DNA from 4 places in the Trinickia sp. NRRL B-1857 genome. Region 4 is predicted to be linked to each of the others. Evidence: predicted binding sites of a transcription regulator. Region 4 holds the regulator's gene; each other region holds the start of a gene.
What was found. Region 4 encodes LexA, which represses DNA repair genes until DNA is damaged. Its sites were predicted from a motif close to ACTGTATNNNNATACAGT; they were not measured.
Positions count from the first base shown of each region.

Region 1: dinB (DNA polymerase IV) is a predicted target of LexA. The motif match lies at 1,812-1,829, and genes of this name have one in related genera.
Region 2: recA (recombinase RecA) is a predicted target of LexA. The motif match lies at 1,805-1,822, and genes of this name have one in related genera.
Region 3: imuA (translesion DNA synthesis-associated protein ImuA) is a predicted target of LexA. The motif match lies at 1,246-1,263, and genes of this name have one in related genera.

Region 1 is NZ_JBFLUK010000001.1:4,425,857-4,429,742, reverse strand. It holds gene AB1286_RS19740 (amidohydrolase family protein) at 1-569, opposite strand, end outside; gene dinB (DNA polymerase IV) at 650-1,684, opposite strand; gene AB1286_RS19730 (RHS repeat-associated core domain-containing protein) at 1,869-2,846, shown strand; tRNA gene AB1286_RS19725 (tRNA-Met) at 2,981-3,057, opposite strand; gene AB1286_RS19720 (ABC transporter permease) at 3,130-3,886, opposite strand, start outside.
Region 2 is NZ_JBFLUK010000001.1:1,906,573-1,910,458, reverse strand. It holds gene AB1286_RS08520 (sensor histidine kinase N-terminal domain-containing protein) at 1-853, opposite strand, end outside; gene AB1286_RS08515 (response regulator) at 861-1,649, opposite strand; gene recA (recombinase RecA) at 1,957-3,030, shown strand; gene recX (recombination regulator RecX) at 3,038-3,709, shown strand.
Region 3 is NZ_JBFLUK010000001.1:4,129,768-4,133,653, forward strand. It holds gene AB1286_RS18535 (helix-turn-helix transcriptional regulator) at 41-949, opposite strand; gene imuA (translesion DNA synthesis-associated protein ImuA) at 1,278-1,985, shown strand; gene AB1286_RS18545 (Y-family DNA polymerase) at 1,915-3,390, shown strand; gene AB1286_RS18550 (error-prone DNA polymerase) at 3,374-3,886, shown strand, end outside.
Region 4 is NZ_JBFLUK010000001.1:560,378-564,263, reverse strand. It holds gene AB1286_RS02615 (universal stress protein) at 1-488, shown strand, start outside; gene AB1286_RS02610 (DUF2939 domain-containing protein) at 576-1,157, opposite strand; gene AB1286_RS02605 (hypothetical protein) at 1,301-1,630, opposite strand; gene lexA (transcriptional repressor LexA) at 1,655-2,302, opposite strand; gene AB1286_RS02595 (CysB family HTH-type transcriptional regulator) at 2,522-3,448, shown strand; gene AB1286_RS02590 (asparaginase) at 3,537-3,886, shown strand, end outside.

The DNA.
Region 1 (3,886 bases), 3.9 Mb from region 4:
GCCATCGTGCGTTCGAAATGGGGAATGCCGCCTACGACGTCGACGCCCATCGCCACCGCCCGCCGCAAGTTCTCGAACGCCCCTGCCGAACGCAATAACCCGTCCTGTGGAAACGCGACCAATTGCAGGTCGAGATAAGGCGCGACTCGACGCTTGACCTCGAGCAAGGCCTCGACCGCCAGCAAGCGCGGATCGCAAACGTCGACATGCGTGCGAATCGCGAGCAGCCCGCGCGCAACGGCCCAATCGCAGTATTGCAAGGCGCGTTCGATCAACGCCTCCTGCGTCAGCGTGGGCTTTAACTCGCCCCACAGCGCGATCCCTTCCAACAACGTACCCGACGCGTTCACACGCGGTAGACCGTAGGAAAGCGTGGCATCGAGGTGGAAATGCGCATCGACGAAAGGCGGGACGACGAGCGCGCCGGCGGCATCGAACTCTTGCCCTCCCGCCGCGGCAAGATTCGGCTCGACAGCAACGATACGTCCCGCATCGATCGCGATGTCGACGAGGGCGTCGCGCCCCACTTCATGGGTGGTCAACGCCGCACGGCGGATGATGAGATCCATTTAGGCTCCTCGGAAGAATGCCGGCGCTCGATACCGGCCGTGGCGGCATGCGCCGCGATGCATGTTGTCGATCGCCGATTCTAGCGAGCGCCGCCGTCTTGCGGGTCTTCTTCGTCGAAGAGCCTAAACTGCCCCGACATCAAGGCATCGTCCTCCTCGAGGCGTACGCCGACGCCCAGCAAGCGGACCGGATGGGCACGGCGAGCGAAGCCTTTTTCGAGCAGCGCAAGAAACGTCGGCACATGGGTCGCCCCGGCCACGCACTCCACCGTCGTTCGTTGAAAATCGGCAAACCGGATTTTGACGTAGAGCTTGCGAATGGCCGCACCGGCGCCGGCGCGTTCGATGCGGGCGTCCAGTTGCTCGGCGAGTTGGCGGATTTGCGCCGCGCAGTCATCGAGCGTTTGCAGGTCGGTCACGTAGGTCGTCTCGACGCTGACCGACTTGCGCTCTTGGTCGGGCTGCACCGCGCGGTGATCGATGCCGCGCGATAAATCGTAGAGCCTGCGGCCGAATGCGCCGAAGCGCCGATGCAACTCGACGAGCGACCACTCACGCAGATCCTGGCACGTTTCGATCCCGAGTTGCTTAAGCTTCGCGGCGGTCACCTTCCCCACCCCGAAGATTTTGTGCACGGGCAATGCCGCCACGAACGCGTCGACCTCGTGCGGGCGGACGACAAACAGGCCATCCGGCTTGTTCCAATCGGAGGCGATCTTGGCCACGAACTTATTCGGGGCGACACCGGCCGAAACCGTCACGCCCACCGTCTCACGCACGCGCTCGCGAATCTCGGCGGCCATCAATGTTGCGCTGCCCTTGCAGCGCGTGGCCGCGCTGACGTCGAGATAGGCTTCGTCGAGCGAAAGCGGCTCGACGATCGGCGTGTAGTCGCGGTAAATCGCCATGATTTGCCGCGAGGCGACACGGTATTTCTCCATCGACGGCGGCATGATCAAGAGCTCGGGGCATTTGCGCATCGCCAGCGCCGAGGACATTGCCGAATGCACGCCATAGCGGCGCGCCTCGTAGTTGCACGTTGCGATTACGCCGCGATGTTCAGGCCGGCCGCCGACCGCGAGCGGCCTGCCCCGCAGGCTCGGATCGTCGCGCATCTCGACCGACGCGTAGAAGCAATCGCAATCGCAGTGAACGATTTTGCGGGCGAGCGCGGCCGCCGCACCTGCTGGAGCGGGAATGGATAGGGGAAAAGTGGGCGCGCTCGTGCTCAATATGAACGATACTGTACAAAAACACAGTACTCATTTCAAGTATCGGAAGGTCGGAATTCCGTAACCTATGAAGTCTTCCAGCGCGACGGATCGGTGGGTCATGTACGCTGAGGCCGACCTCCACCGGCACGCAATCATGGGCGAGATGTCATTGGGCTTCGCTGCCTCCTCCGGAGATGGCATCTCCTGCGCGTATCCTCTCGGCAACGGATACCGCTGGTATCTACCAGCGCTGATGCGCTTCAATCAGCCCGATACGATGAGCCCGTTCGGGGCCGGCGGCTTCCATCCGTACCTCTACTGCGAGGGAGATCCTACGAATTACACCGATCCATCGGGACACGTGGGCATCAGCGCCTCGATAGCCGCCGTGGCAAGCCTCACGAAATTGGCAACAAAAGCCGTGGTCAAAAACTTCGATGCCCTTGCGGACGACAACGAAATGGCGACTCACTTAAACGCACATGGCCTGCTTCCGGGCGATGCCGTGTTTGAGCAGGTGAGACACGCCGTCTGGCAATCCCCGAAGCCACGCGTAGCCTTCGACGCCACCCGCTTGCACTGGGAAATTGACGGCAGGCGAGCGCAGATTTATACATTCGAGGGCAGCTTCGGCGAGCTGGGAGACGAGTTCAACATCGTAGCCCACGGCATAGTCGAAGGCGACGAACCCTATCTTGCGTTCACCAATGGCGACTCCATGATCCTCATCGGTCCCGAAGCCTTGGCCGCACGCATCGGCGACGTGTCGGGCCACGCCGTGGTACGTCTAATCGCATGCCATAGCGGAGAAAATGGCGCAGCGTCATTTGCACAACGTTTCGCGCGTGCGATCAACAAGCCGGTGATCGGCTTCGACGGGCCCGTCAACTCCAGTATTCGTTTGCCCGAGGTGTTGACCCGCCTATTCGACGAATGGGACGACATCGCTAAGCGCGACAACCTACCGGCCGGATGGGCGGACCGAGCCCTTCGCATGCGCTATGAAGGAAAGGTATTGGGCAATAACCCAGCTTATTACAACCCCGTCCTCTTTTTCCCTTGACGGACTCGCGCACTGGAAGAACAGACAGGGGTGCGGAACGCAAAGATGCGCAGCGGATGTCGACCACCAACGAGAGACGCGACATTCAAGCGCCGCAAAAGCAAAAACCCGCCACAGAGGACGGGTTTTCGTATTGGTTGCGGGGGTAGGATTTGAACCTACGACCTTCGGGTTATGAGCCCGACGAGCTGCCAGACTGCTCCACCCCGCGTCAGAGAAATAAATTATATGGGAGTTTCGCAGGGGTGTCAAACAATACTGTCATCGACGACGATGCCCACGCTCATTCGGCAATGTGCGGATACAGACGGGCGCTCAGTGCCACTAGGACAGAGAACGTACCAATCAGCACGGCGAGGTCGATCGCGATCCCCAGGTGCGCGGTTGCGCCGAACCCGGGCAACAGCAGCACGCGCAACGCGTCGACTTCATACGTCAACGGATTCAAGTGCGAGATGATTTGAAGCGTTCGAGGCATCATCGAGGTCGGATAGATCGCGTTGCTCGCAAAAAACAACGGCATCGTCAACAATTGGCCGACGCCCATGAAGCGCTCGCGCGTCTTGACGAGGCACGCAATGATGAGTGAGAAGCTCGAAAACACGCCCGCTCCCAGTGCGACGAAAACGACAAGCCCACCGAGCGCTAAGAGACCGATTCGCATGTGCACCCCGATCGTAGCCGACAACGCGAGCACGACGGCCGCCTGGATCAATGCGCGCACACCGCCGCCGAGCGCTTTCCCAAGCACGAGCGATACGCGCGGCGTAGGACTCGCCAGAAACTTGTGGACGATGCCCAAATCTCGTTCCCAGATGATCGAAATGCCGTTGAAGATAGCGATGAAAAGCACGCTCTGCGCAAGGATGCCGGGCATCAGGAAATCGAGGTATGGTTGCCCGGCCGTATCGATCGCACGAGCGCGCCCCATCACCTGCCCGAATATCAATAACCACAATGCCGGTTGGATCGCGCGGGTCGCGAGTTCAGTCGGATCGTGCCGCAGCTTACGCACTTCCATATCGGCGATCGCAAACGTC
Region 2 (3,886 bases), 1.3 Mb from region 4:
AATCGTTGAACGAGGTCACGAGCGGTTCGATCTCGGGCGGCGCGCTCGACGCTTCGAGCGGCGAGAGGTCGTCGGGCCGCCGCGCGCGCAGGTTGGCCTGAAGCGACGTGAGCGGCGCAAGTCCACGCGACAGTCCGAACCAAACGAGGACGATCGCCAGCGGCAGGATGACGAACTGCGGCAGGATCACGCCTTTGATGATCTCGTTGGCGAGCGCGCTGCGCTTGTCGAACGTTTCGCCGACTTGCACGAGCACCGACTGTTCGTTGCCGCCGGCCGGGGCGAGCGCCACCGTCGTGTAGGCGATGCGAATGTCATTGCCGCCGAGCGTCGCATCGCGGAATTCCACGAGGCCGGGCTGGGGGCGGTCGTCTTCGTTCGGCAGCGGCATGTCGGGCACGCCGGCCACCAGTTCGCCGCGTGTGCCGATCACTTGATAGAAGACTTTGTCGACGTTGTCGCCCGTGAGGAAGTCCCGAGCGGCTTCCGGCAACGTCAACGTGGCGACGCCGTTCACCGGATGAATCTGCCGGGCAAGGACGTAGGCGTCCGTTTCGAGGCCGCGGTCGAAGGGGCCGTTGGCGATCGTCTTGGCGACGAGATACGTGACGGCGATGCTCATCGGCCATAGCAGCAGCAACGGCGCGAGCATCCAATCGAGAATTTCCCCGAACAGCGAACGAGGCCGGGTGCGGCCTGCGCTCCCCGTTTCGTCGGGCGGGGCGAACGGATTCACCGGATCGGCGGCAGGAAGCGCGTGGGTCCGATGCGCATCGCTGCGGGCCGCCGGCTCCGGTTGCTCGGAGGGTGCCGAGCTCGGTGCGCCGTCGTTGGCGGAAGCGGGCGAGGCCACGATGGGCCTACTTCGGCCGGGCGTTAGCGGCAATGTCGGCTGGCGGCGGCGGGGCGGTCACGTTCGCCACGGGCGCAGCCGGCGTTGCGGCGGCGCCGGGGTTCGCGTTTGCCGTGCCCGCGCAGGTTGACGCGGGCTTTTCGAGGCAATAGCCCAGTCCGCGCACTGTAATGATGCGCACGCCGCCCGGCTCGATCTTTTTACGCAGCCGGTGCACGTAGACCTCGATGGCGTTGTTGCTGACCTCTTCGCCCCACTCGCAGAGATGATCGACGAGTTGTTCCTTCGACACGAGCCGCCCGATGCGTTGCAACAGCACTTCGAGCACGCCCAGCTCGCGCGCCGACAGTTCGAGCACTTGATCGTTGACCGACGCGACGCGCCCCACCTGGTCGTAGGCGAGCGAACCGTGCCGCACGAGCGCGGGTCCGCCGCCGCTGCCGCGCCGCGTGAGCGCGCGCACGCGCGCCTCGAGTTCGTTCAGATGAAACGGCTTGCTCATGTAGTCGTCGGCGCCGAGGTCCAGCGCTTTGACGCGCTCGTCGACGCTGTCGACGGCGGTCAGGATCAGTACCGGCAAGGCCGAGTTGCGCGCGCGCAGGCGGCGCAGCACCTCGAGCCCGGACAAGCGAGGCAGGCCGAGATCGAGAATCAAAAGGTCGAACGTTTGCATCGACAGCGCAGCGTCGGCCTCGCTCCCGGTCTTCACGTGATCGACGGCATAGCCCGATCGGCGGAGTGATCGGACGAGGCCGTCCGCGAGTATGCTGTCGTCTTCGGCAATGAGTATTCGCATGATGCGCCGCGCCGCATGCCGGCGCCTTCGTGCCGGTGTCGGGCGGGTGTCTCCGGTGGTCTTGTGGATCCGACGCGGGGAAGGGGTTCACGAGGCGCCGCCCCGATATTCCGTTGCCGCAACGCAAATCCGCCCGCATCGGGCTTGCAAAGAACCCTGTTTTTTTATACAGTGTCTGCGTTTCGAGCGCTAGCCGGCGAATGGCAAAAATCGTGGCCGTAGTCGCAACCTCGGTCGCGTAGCCATCGGCTCTCATCGCCCGGCCCGCCCGCCGCAGACGCCCGCTCATCATAGCAAAGGACGATTCATGGAAGAAAGCAAGAAAGGCTCGGCTGGACTGACGGCTGAAAAGAGCAAGGCGCTGGCCGCCGCGCTCGCGCAGATCGAGAAGCAGTTCGGCAAAGGGTCGGTCATGCGGCTCGGCGACGGCGAAGTGGTCGAGGACATCCAAGTGGTGTCCACGGGCTCGCTCGGCCTCGATATCGCACTCGGCGTCGGCGGTTTGCCGCGTGGGCGCGTGGTCGAAATCTACGGGCCGGAATCGTCGGGTAAGACCACGTTGACGCTGCAAGTCATCGCCGAAATGCAAAAGATCGGCGGCACGGCTGCGTTTATCGACGCCGAACACGCGCTCGACATTCAATACGCGCAGAAGCTCGGCGTGAACGTCGGCGATCTACTCGTTTCGCAGCCCGATACGGGCGAGCAAGCGCTCGAAATCGCCGATGCGCTCGTGCGCTCGGGCTCGATCGACATGATCGTGATCGACTCGGTCGCGGCGCTCGTGCCGAAGGCGGAAATCGAAGGCGAAATGGGCGATTCGCTGCCGGGCTTGCAGGCTCGGCTGATGTCGCAGGCACTGCGTAAGCTGACGGGCACGATCAAGCGGACGAACTGCCTCGTCATCTTCATCAACCAGATTCGGATGAAGATCGGCGTGATGTTCGGCAATCCGGAAACCACGACGGGCGGCAACGCGCTGAAGTTCTACGCTTCGGTGCGGCTCGACATCCGCCGTATCGGTTCGATCAAGAAGAACGACGAAGTCATCGGCAACGAAACGCGCGTGAAGGTCGTCAAGAACAAGGTGTCGCCGCCGTTCCGCGAAGCGATCTTCGACATCCTCTACGGCGAGGGTATTTCGCGTCAGGGCGAAATCATCGATCTCGGCGTGCAAGCGAAGATCGTCGATAAGGCGGGCGCCTGGTACAGCTACAACGGCGAACGAATCGGCCAAGGCAAGGACAACGCGCGTGAGTTCCTGCGCGAAAATCCCGAAATGGCGCGCGAGATCGAGAACCGCATCCGTGAATCGCTCGGCGTCAACGCGATGCCGGCCAGTACGGGCGGCGACGTCGAAGTAGCGGACGAAGAAGAGTAAGCCGCTCGTGATTCGCAAAGGGCGGGCGGCGCAAGATGACCGGCGCGGGCTCAGCCCTCGCCGTGGGCGTCCGGGCGAAGCCCGCGCTAACAACGAGGCGCGTGCCGATACTTCACGCGATGAAGCATCGCCGCGCCCCGATCCGCTCGATCCGCAATCCGATGACGAGGCGTTCGACTCGTCGTCTCCGGTCTCGGAAGATGCCGACGAGGGCCGCCGTTCGCGCCGGCCCGTTCGCTCGCTCAAGATGCGGGCGATCGATTACCTCTCGCGGCGCGAATACAGCCGCGCCGAACTGACCCGCAAGTTAGCGCCGTTCGTCGAGCCAGACGACGAACTCGATCCGCTGCTCGACGCGCTCGAGCGCGAAGGCTGGCTATCCGAGGCGCGCTTCGCGGAAAGCGTGATGAACCGGCGTTCGTCGAGGATGGGGGCAAGCCGCATCGTCAACGAGTTGCGTCAGCATAAGGTCGACGACACGCTCGTCCAGTCCGTCGGTGCGCAACTGCGCGAGACCGAGCGCGCTCGCGCTCAAGCCGTTTGGCGCAAGAAGTTCGGTGAGCTGCCGCAATCGCCCGCCGAGCGGATGAAGCAAACCCGCTTTCTCGCGATGCGCGGCTTTTCGCACGCGACGATCTCGCAGATCCTCAAAGGCGACGACGACTGGAGCGACGAGTAAGACGCACCAGGCGCTCCATGCGCACCCCGCGCTCCTCGCGATCCTCGCGATCCTCGCGCGCTACGCGGCCGGGGTAGTTGCGCTCTTCAACCGGTGGGTGCAACCGCCTGCGCCGATTCGGCGCCTTGCGACGTATCACAACGTGGGCTTCCGGCGGCCGTAATACTCAGTATGGTA
Region 3 (3,886 bases), 3.6 Mb from region 4:
GGCGCCGGGCGGTGCCCGCGGCCGTATCCGTGCGCATGCCTCAGACCGCTTGCAACTTGCCGGCGAGATAGGCGAGCTGACTGCGGTTGCGGGCGCCGAACTTCTCACGCAACTGACGCAAGTGATAGTCGACGTTGTGCACGGTGGTGTTCAACCGCGCGGCGATCGCCTTGTCCGACATGCCGACGACGACGGCGCCCAAGATGCGCTGTTGCAGTTGCGACAGGCTGCTTGCGGCGTCTTGCCGGCAAATAGCCTGAACGTAGGCGGCGCACCGTTGATGGAGCGAGAGGCCGAGCCCGAGCGCTTGGGCGATGACGCTATCGGTGATCCATTCACAGTGCTCGGGCGGGCCGGCAAAGAGAATGAGCGCGCGCAGGGGCGTGCGAGCGATCGGCAAACTGAATGCCAGCCCGCTCGCGAGCCCGTTTTCGCGCATGCCGTCGAAAAAGCTCCGCAGCGGCGGATCGATGCCGTCCTTGCGCGAGGCGTTGACGAGCGAGCGCATGTCCCACACGTGCGGCCGGCTCGATTCGAACGCGCGCCGCATGTGCGGATCGCGCAATAGATAGCCGCCTCCGAGCGATTGCGGCAGCAGATCGCTCGCCAAGTAATCGCGCAGCAAGTAGGCGTACTCGGGCTGCTTGTGCGCATCGAGCTTCAGCGCGGCATAGCCCAGGCCCGAAAAGCCGATGATGTTGAGAATGCCGCGAATCATGCGGATGCGCTCGTCGGGCGTACGCGCCGCGCCGAGTTCGGCGGCGAGGAAAGTCGCGTCGCCGGTCTCTTCGGCGCGCACGAGCGGGGCCACGTCCATTTCGTCGATATAGCGAATCTCGCATTGCGTCCGCGGCTTCGGGCGCGGCGCCGGTTGGGAGGCCGGTGTCGCGGTCGATGCCGCTTCGCGTTGCAGATCTTCGCGTTCCTCGACTATGTCGAGAGTTGACATGGGGATTCCTATCTATCGTTGTTTTTTGGAATGTGTTCACGGCGCCATGCTGCTTGCGAGAGGCGCGAACGGATACGGCACGCCGCAGGTTGCTCCCGCCGGGAGGTATCACCGTATCTTCCGACGATTGTATTGACGGCACTCAAGGAGCGCCGCTTGGCATTTCGTAGTGAGGGGTGGGGGCCAAGTAGGCGAAATGCATGCTTTTACGAAATGTCGTGGCGTGCAAGGTACCGAGCGAGCGCGCGTAAGGGATAAAAAGTTCCAGTTCCGAGGGGCACGATTGCGTGTAAGATGCTGTATGGATATACAGGTTTTGTGGTTATCGATGCTTGCCGCCTCCGTTCGTGCCGAAGATCTCCACCCGTCGCTGTGGCGGGCCTCGCAGCTTGCGCATGGCCGCACGCGCGTGGTGGAAACAGGGTATCCGGCGTTGTCGGCCGAGTTGCCCGGCGGCGGCTGGCCGCTCGGTGCGCTGGTCGATTTGCTCGTCCAGCAGCCGGGGATCGGCGAGATGCGGCTGCTGCAACCGGCGCTCAGCGCTTTAGGCGATCGGCCCGTGGCGCTGCTACAGCCGCCCCAGGTGCCCAACGGCTTAGGGCTCGGCTACATCGGGGTGCCGCTTGAACGCCTGCTTCATATCAAGGCGCCCAAGACGGCCGATGCGCTGTGGTCGGCCGAGCAGATTCTGCGCTCGGGAAGCTGCGGCGCATTGATTTTTTGGGCGTCGTCGGCCCAGTCGGCGTCGCTGCGGCGGCTGCATTTGGCGGCGCAGTCCGCTGAAACGCTGTTCGTGATGGTGCGGCCTTTAACGGTGGCACAAGAGGCATCGCCGGCTTTACTGCGGATGGCGCTGCGGCCATCGGCTAAAGGGTTGATGGTCGATATCGTGAAGCGACGAGGGCCCCTGCGCGTGGAGCCGTTGTCGATTTCCTTGCAACCCACACCTGTTTTGCTGTCTCGCCATGCGCGTCTATCTCGCCGTCCATTTGCCGAAACTGCCGCTCGAAGTCTTCCGGCCCAAGTGGTTGCCTGAGCCGCAGGCCGGTAGAGTCGCGCTCGAAAAGGATAAGGTGGTCATTGCCGATGCGGCGGCACGCGCGGCCGGGATTCGGCTCGGCATGAAGCGCGGCGGCGTGCTCACGTTGTCGGCCGATGTGCTGATGTTCGAACGCGATGCGGCGCGCGAGGCTCAGGCGGCGCGTGAAGTGGGCGTGGCGCTGATGCGGTTTTCCCCCGATGTGACGCTTGCCGAGGAAGCGACGGTCATCGTCGAAATCGGTGCGAGCTTGAGATTGTTCGGTGGCGTGCGGGCGCTGTGTCGGCAGGCGCGTGCCATTCTCGACGCGTTCGGTTTTACGGCCCGCATCGGCATCGCCCCGACGGGGCAAGGCGCCTGGCTGCTCGCGCGCCATGGCAATCGGCGTGTGCTGCGGCTCGCTTCACTCGAGCGCGTCTTGTCGCCGCTGCCGATGGAGGCGGTACCCGAGGTGCGCGCGTATGCCGATTGGTTCGCCGGGCTCGGCTGCGCGACGATCGCCGACGTTCGCCGTTTGCCGCGCGCGGGATTGCAGCGCCGCTGCGGCGAGCACATGCTCGATTCGCTCGATCGCGCGTTCGGCACGGCGCCTGAATTGTTCGATTGGCTCGTGCTGGCGCCTACGTTTTCCGCGCGCCTCGAGTTGCCGGACCGTATCGAACATGCGGACGGCGCGCTGCACGCCGCGCACCGCTTGATCGTGCAATTGTGCGGCTGGCTTTGCGCCAAGCAATTGGCGGTGACGGCCATTGCGCTCTCGCTCGAGCACGAGCGGGGCAGGCAAGCCATGGCGCCCACTTCCCTGGAAATCGCGCTCGGCGAGCCCGCGTGGCAGGAGGCGCATCTGCTGCGGTTGCTCAAGGAGCGGCTGCATCGGATCGAATTGGCGGCGCCGATGATCGCGGTGCGGCTCGACGCCTCGAAGGTGGAGGAGGCGGCCCCGCCGGCCGAGCAGCTTTTCCCGGAGCCGGGTGGCTCGGCACAAAGCCATGCGCGCCTACTCGAATTGCTGGTGGCCCGGCTCGGCGAGGACAATGTTTTGCGTGCCGCCCCCACCGCCGATTACCGGCCCGAGGTTGCCAATCGATGGGTGCCGCTCAGCGAGCTTCATGCGAAGACGAAGGGCACGCTTCCCGAAGGACTGCCGCGGCCGACCTGGATGCTTGCCACGCCGGTGCGCTTACTCACGCGAGCGCACCGCCCGTTTTATGGATCGCCGCTGCGCGTCGTATCGCCGGCCGAGCGTATCGAGGCGGGGTGGTTCGACGGCGAGCTCGTCACGCGCGATTACTTCGTCGCCGAGGCCGACGACAAAAGCTATTACTGGATTTACCGCGAACGCGTGAGTAGCCGCGATGCGGACGAAGGACCTCGCTGGTTCCTTCATGGCTTATTCGGATGATGCGATGGTTCCCGGTCTCAATGGGCTGCCGGCGTACGCCGAGCTTTTCTGCCTCTCCAATTTCACGTTCCTGCGCGGCGCATCGCACGCGCAAGAACTCGTCGCGCGTGCGGCGCAACTCGGCTATGCGGGTATCGCGATCACCGACGAATGCTCGCTCGCAGGCGTCGTACGCGCGCATGACGCGGCTAAGGAAGCCGGGTTGCCGTTTGTCGTCGGCTCGTATTTCCGCTTATGCCATGCCGATGGCTCGCCCTCGTTCGGGCTCATCTTGCTTGCGCAAAACAGGGAGGGGTACGGCAATTTGTCGGAGCTCATCACGCTTGCGCGTACGCGCTCGCCGAAGGGGGAATATCGGCTGACGCCGTACGATCTTTCGCGGCCCGAGCCCGAGTATGCGCATTTGCGCGGGATGCCCGATTGCCTGGCGATTCTCGTGCCCGATTTCCCGGCGAAAGAAGAGGCGCTTGCCGCTCAGCTCGAATGGCTCGACGCG
Region 4 (3,886 bases):
AAATCTTACTGTGTTATGACGGCACGCGCGAAGGCCGCAAAGCCTTGCGTTGCGGTGCCGATCTCGCGCTCGATCTCAAAGCGGAAACGCACTTGCTATCGGTCGTCGATATGCGCACGAGTATCGCGCAAAGCGCGGGTCTGCTGACGGACGTGGCTTGCGGCCGGTTCGAGGATGCCGCTCGCGAAATTCTTCAAGAAGGTGTCGACTGGTTGACCGAACGCGGCGTACTGGCGCACGGCCATTTCGCCTTCGGCCATCCGATCGATGAGATCGCCAATTTGGCGGATGAACTGAAGGTCGATCTCATTGTCGTCGGCCATCGCGCGCGCAGCGGGTTGTCGCGATGGTGGATGGGCTCCGGCAATACGCTTTTGCTCGATCGCGTCTCTTGCAGCATTCTCGTTGCGGTATCGACCGCGCACGAGAAGGAAGCCGTCGATGTCAAAGCGACGGCCGCCACATCGGCTGGCGGCGCCGGTACCTGAGCGTGGCTCTATTGCTGCCGGCCTGCGGCGATCGCTGCCACCACGCGAGCCGGAGACGTCCGGCTCATCTCGTCGCTTATCGGCGCGTCAACGATTGAGCTCGACCGCGTCGATTTGCCACGTGAACCAGCCGCGGCGATGCAAGATGACGCTATAGGGCACGCCACCGGTATCGCGCGTATACGTGACTGCGAACGTGCTCGTATCGCGATAGCCGGCATCTGCCTTGGCGCGCGGCGCGGACACTTGGCCCGGCGCGGAAGCGGGTCCCGCCGGCGTTTCTTGGGCTTGCGGTGCCGCGCCCGCTTGTCGATCTCCGGCCGGCGGCGGTGCCTCTCCGGGCTCGCCTCGAGGCGGCATGCCTTTGAGCAATGCGACGACGCCGTCCGGTGTCGCATAGGCATCGACGAGCGGATTCACGAATGCCATACCGACTAGCGCGCCCAATGCCGTAAGCGGATGTTGAAGCTTTTCCGCATCGACACGCCGACTCAACATCTGAGTCACTTCGACCTTGAGACTAGCTCGCAACGCGGGATAGTCGACATAGCGATTGATCGTTGCCGTATCGCGCGCTTGCACTGCCTCTCTCAGCCGGCTGAGGACGAGATAGGGCGAGGCGTAAGCGAAAACGGCAAGCACCACGACGATGAATACGATGCCTGTCACGAGCGTTGTCGTGAGTGGCTTTCGTGGATTGGAACGGTTCTCTGCGGTCATGAAAGGATGGCCTTTATCGATGTTCAATGTTGTTCATTGACAGCGATCGCGCCGAAACGATCCCCCATGCCGCCCATTCTCCCGCAAGCGTCTCAACCCCATTGCGCCGCGGCTACGCCTGCACGTTCATCGTCGATGCATCGATCGATCATTTTGCATACGGCGTCGATCGAGCCGACGAGGATCACACGAGACGGACCGTGATAGACGCGAACCGGCGCGCGACGTGCCGGTTCGGCATGCAGTGCGCTATTGAGCGAGACGCGCGCGAATGCCGGCAACGCGGCAGGCTGCGTTGCCGTGTCAGGCTGCCGCGCGGGGCTGATCGCGGCGGCCTCGAGCGGCGGGCACTGGATGAGTCCGCGCAAATGGCGCAAGCGGCCGAAAGTGCGGAAAGGCATGAGGCGGGCAAGGCGATCCATGGCGGCTCCCTAACGTGTGCGGAATCAAAATTCGGACGGGCGAATCAGCCCGACCGCAATGCCTTCGAGCGCGAAATCGGCGCTGCCGGCTTGAACGAAGATGTTCTCGTAGTCCGGGTTTTCGGCGATCAGCTCGATACCGTTGGGACGGCGTTTCAGGCGTTTGACGGTCACGTCGTCTCCCAGACGGGCGACGATGATTTGGCCGTCTTTGGCTTCGGTGCGCTTTTGCACGGCCAACAAGTCGCCGTCGAGAATGCCGGCGTCGCGCATCGATAGCCCGCGCACCTTCAATAGGTAATCGGGCTTGCTCGAAAACAGCGCCGGATCGCAGGCGTAGTGCTGCGAAATGTGCTCTTGCGCGAGGATCGGGCTGCCGGCGGCGACGCGGCCGACGAGCGGCAACGAAAGCTGCATCAAAGCCGGATGCGGTAGCGAGAACTGATGCGGCATGTCCTCGGGCGCCAGCAGCCGAATGCCGCGCGAGGCGCCGGCCGCTAATTCGATGACGCCTTTGCGGGCGAGCGCGCGCAGATGTTCTTCGGCCGAGTTCGCCGACGAGAACCCAAGTGCCGCAGCAATCTCGGCGCGAGTGGGCGGGAAGCCGCTCTGCTCGATCGATTGGCGGATCAGATCGTATACCTGCTGCTGCCTTGCGGTAAGTTTGGTCATGTCGCACTGTATGGATAGACAGGTTGCTGTATTTTTATACAGTATTCGACGAAGATCAAGCCCTGTGTTGCGACCCCACCGCAGCTTTAGTACGAATCGATATAAAAAAATGAGGATTTATTAGTTCTGGGAATAAAAAGCTTCGCCTAGACTGGCTCGACCCGGGCGCCGAGAGTCGGCGCCGACCGACGATTCCGCTTGTTCTAGAGAGACACTCGCATGAACTTTCAGCAGTTGCGCTTCGTGCGCGAGGCGGTGCGCCGCAATCTGAATCTGACGGAAGTCGCCAACGCGCTATTCACGTCCCAGTCGGGCGTGTCCAAGCAGATCAAAGATCTGGAGGACGAACTCGGCATCGACATTTTCGTGCGCCGCGGCAAGCGGCTCACGGGGCTCACCGAGCCGGGCAAGGCCGTGCATCAACTGATCGAACGCATGCTGCTCGACGCCGAGAACATGCGCCGCGTCGCCCGGCAATATGCCGACGAGCAGACGGGGCACCTCGTCGTCGCGACGACGCACACGCAGGCGCGCTATGCGCTGCCCAAAGTCGTGCGCGAGTTCACGCGCGCCTATCCCAAAGTGCAACTGGCCTTGCGCCAAGGCAATCCGCAACAGATTGCCCAAATGCTGATCGACGGCGAGGCCGATATCGCGATTTCGACCGAGGCGCTCGATCGTTTTTCCGACATCGTCACGTTCCCTTGCTACTCGTGGCACCACATCGTCGTCGTGCCCAAGGGCCACCCGCTTGCCGGCCGGGAGCGCGTGACGCTCGAGCATGTCGCGGAATATCCGATCGTGACTTACGACCGCGATTTTACGGGCCGCTCGCATATCGACGCGTCGTTCGCCAAAATCGGCGTGCTGCCGGACGTCGTGCTGACGGCAATCGATGCCGACGTCATCAAGACGTATGTCGAGTTGGGGATGGGCGTGGGTATCGTCGCGGCCATGGCTTACGATCCGAAGCGCGATTCGGAACTTGTGGCGCTCGACACGCAACATCTGTTCGAAGGCAGCACGACGCGCGTCGGTCTGCGCAGGGGGGCCTTCATGCGAGCCTACGCATACCGCTTCATCGAAATGTTCGCGCCGCAGTTGTCCGAAGCCGGCATGTCGGGGCAGTTGCGCGAAGCGGCTTGAGTTCCACCCTCGTTGCGGCATCCGCGCAGCGAGGGTAGGTGAAATCAGGGCGTTCGCCGCGATACGCGGCGCGGTTAAAATGGCGCCCATGATTACGACCCAAACTTCCTCCTCTCAAGCGGCGCTGCCGCGCATCGCCGTGCTGGCGACCGGCGGCACGATCGCCGGCTCGGCGGCCGATGCTTCGCAAACCTCGGGCTATCAGGCCGGCGTCGTCGGCGTCGATAAGCTGCTGGCCGCCGTGCCGGCGTTATCGAGCGTGGCCCACATCGAAGCGCAGCAAGTGGCGAGCATCGACAGCAAGGATCTCGATGCGTCGCTCTGGACGACGCTTGCCGCGCAGATCGCGGTGCTGGCTGCGCGCGAGGACATCGACGGTATCGTCGTGACCCACGGCACCGATACGCTCGAAGAAACGGCTTACGCGCTGCATCTGAC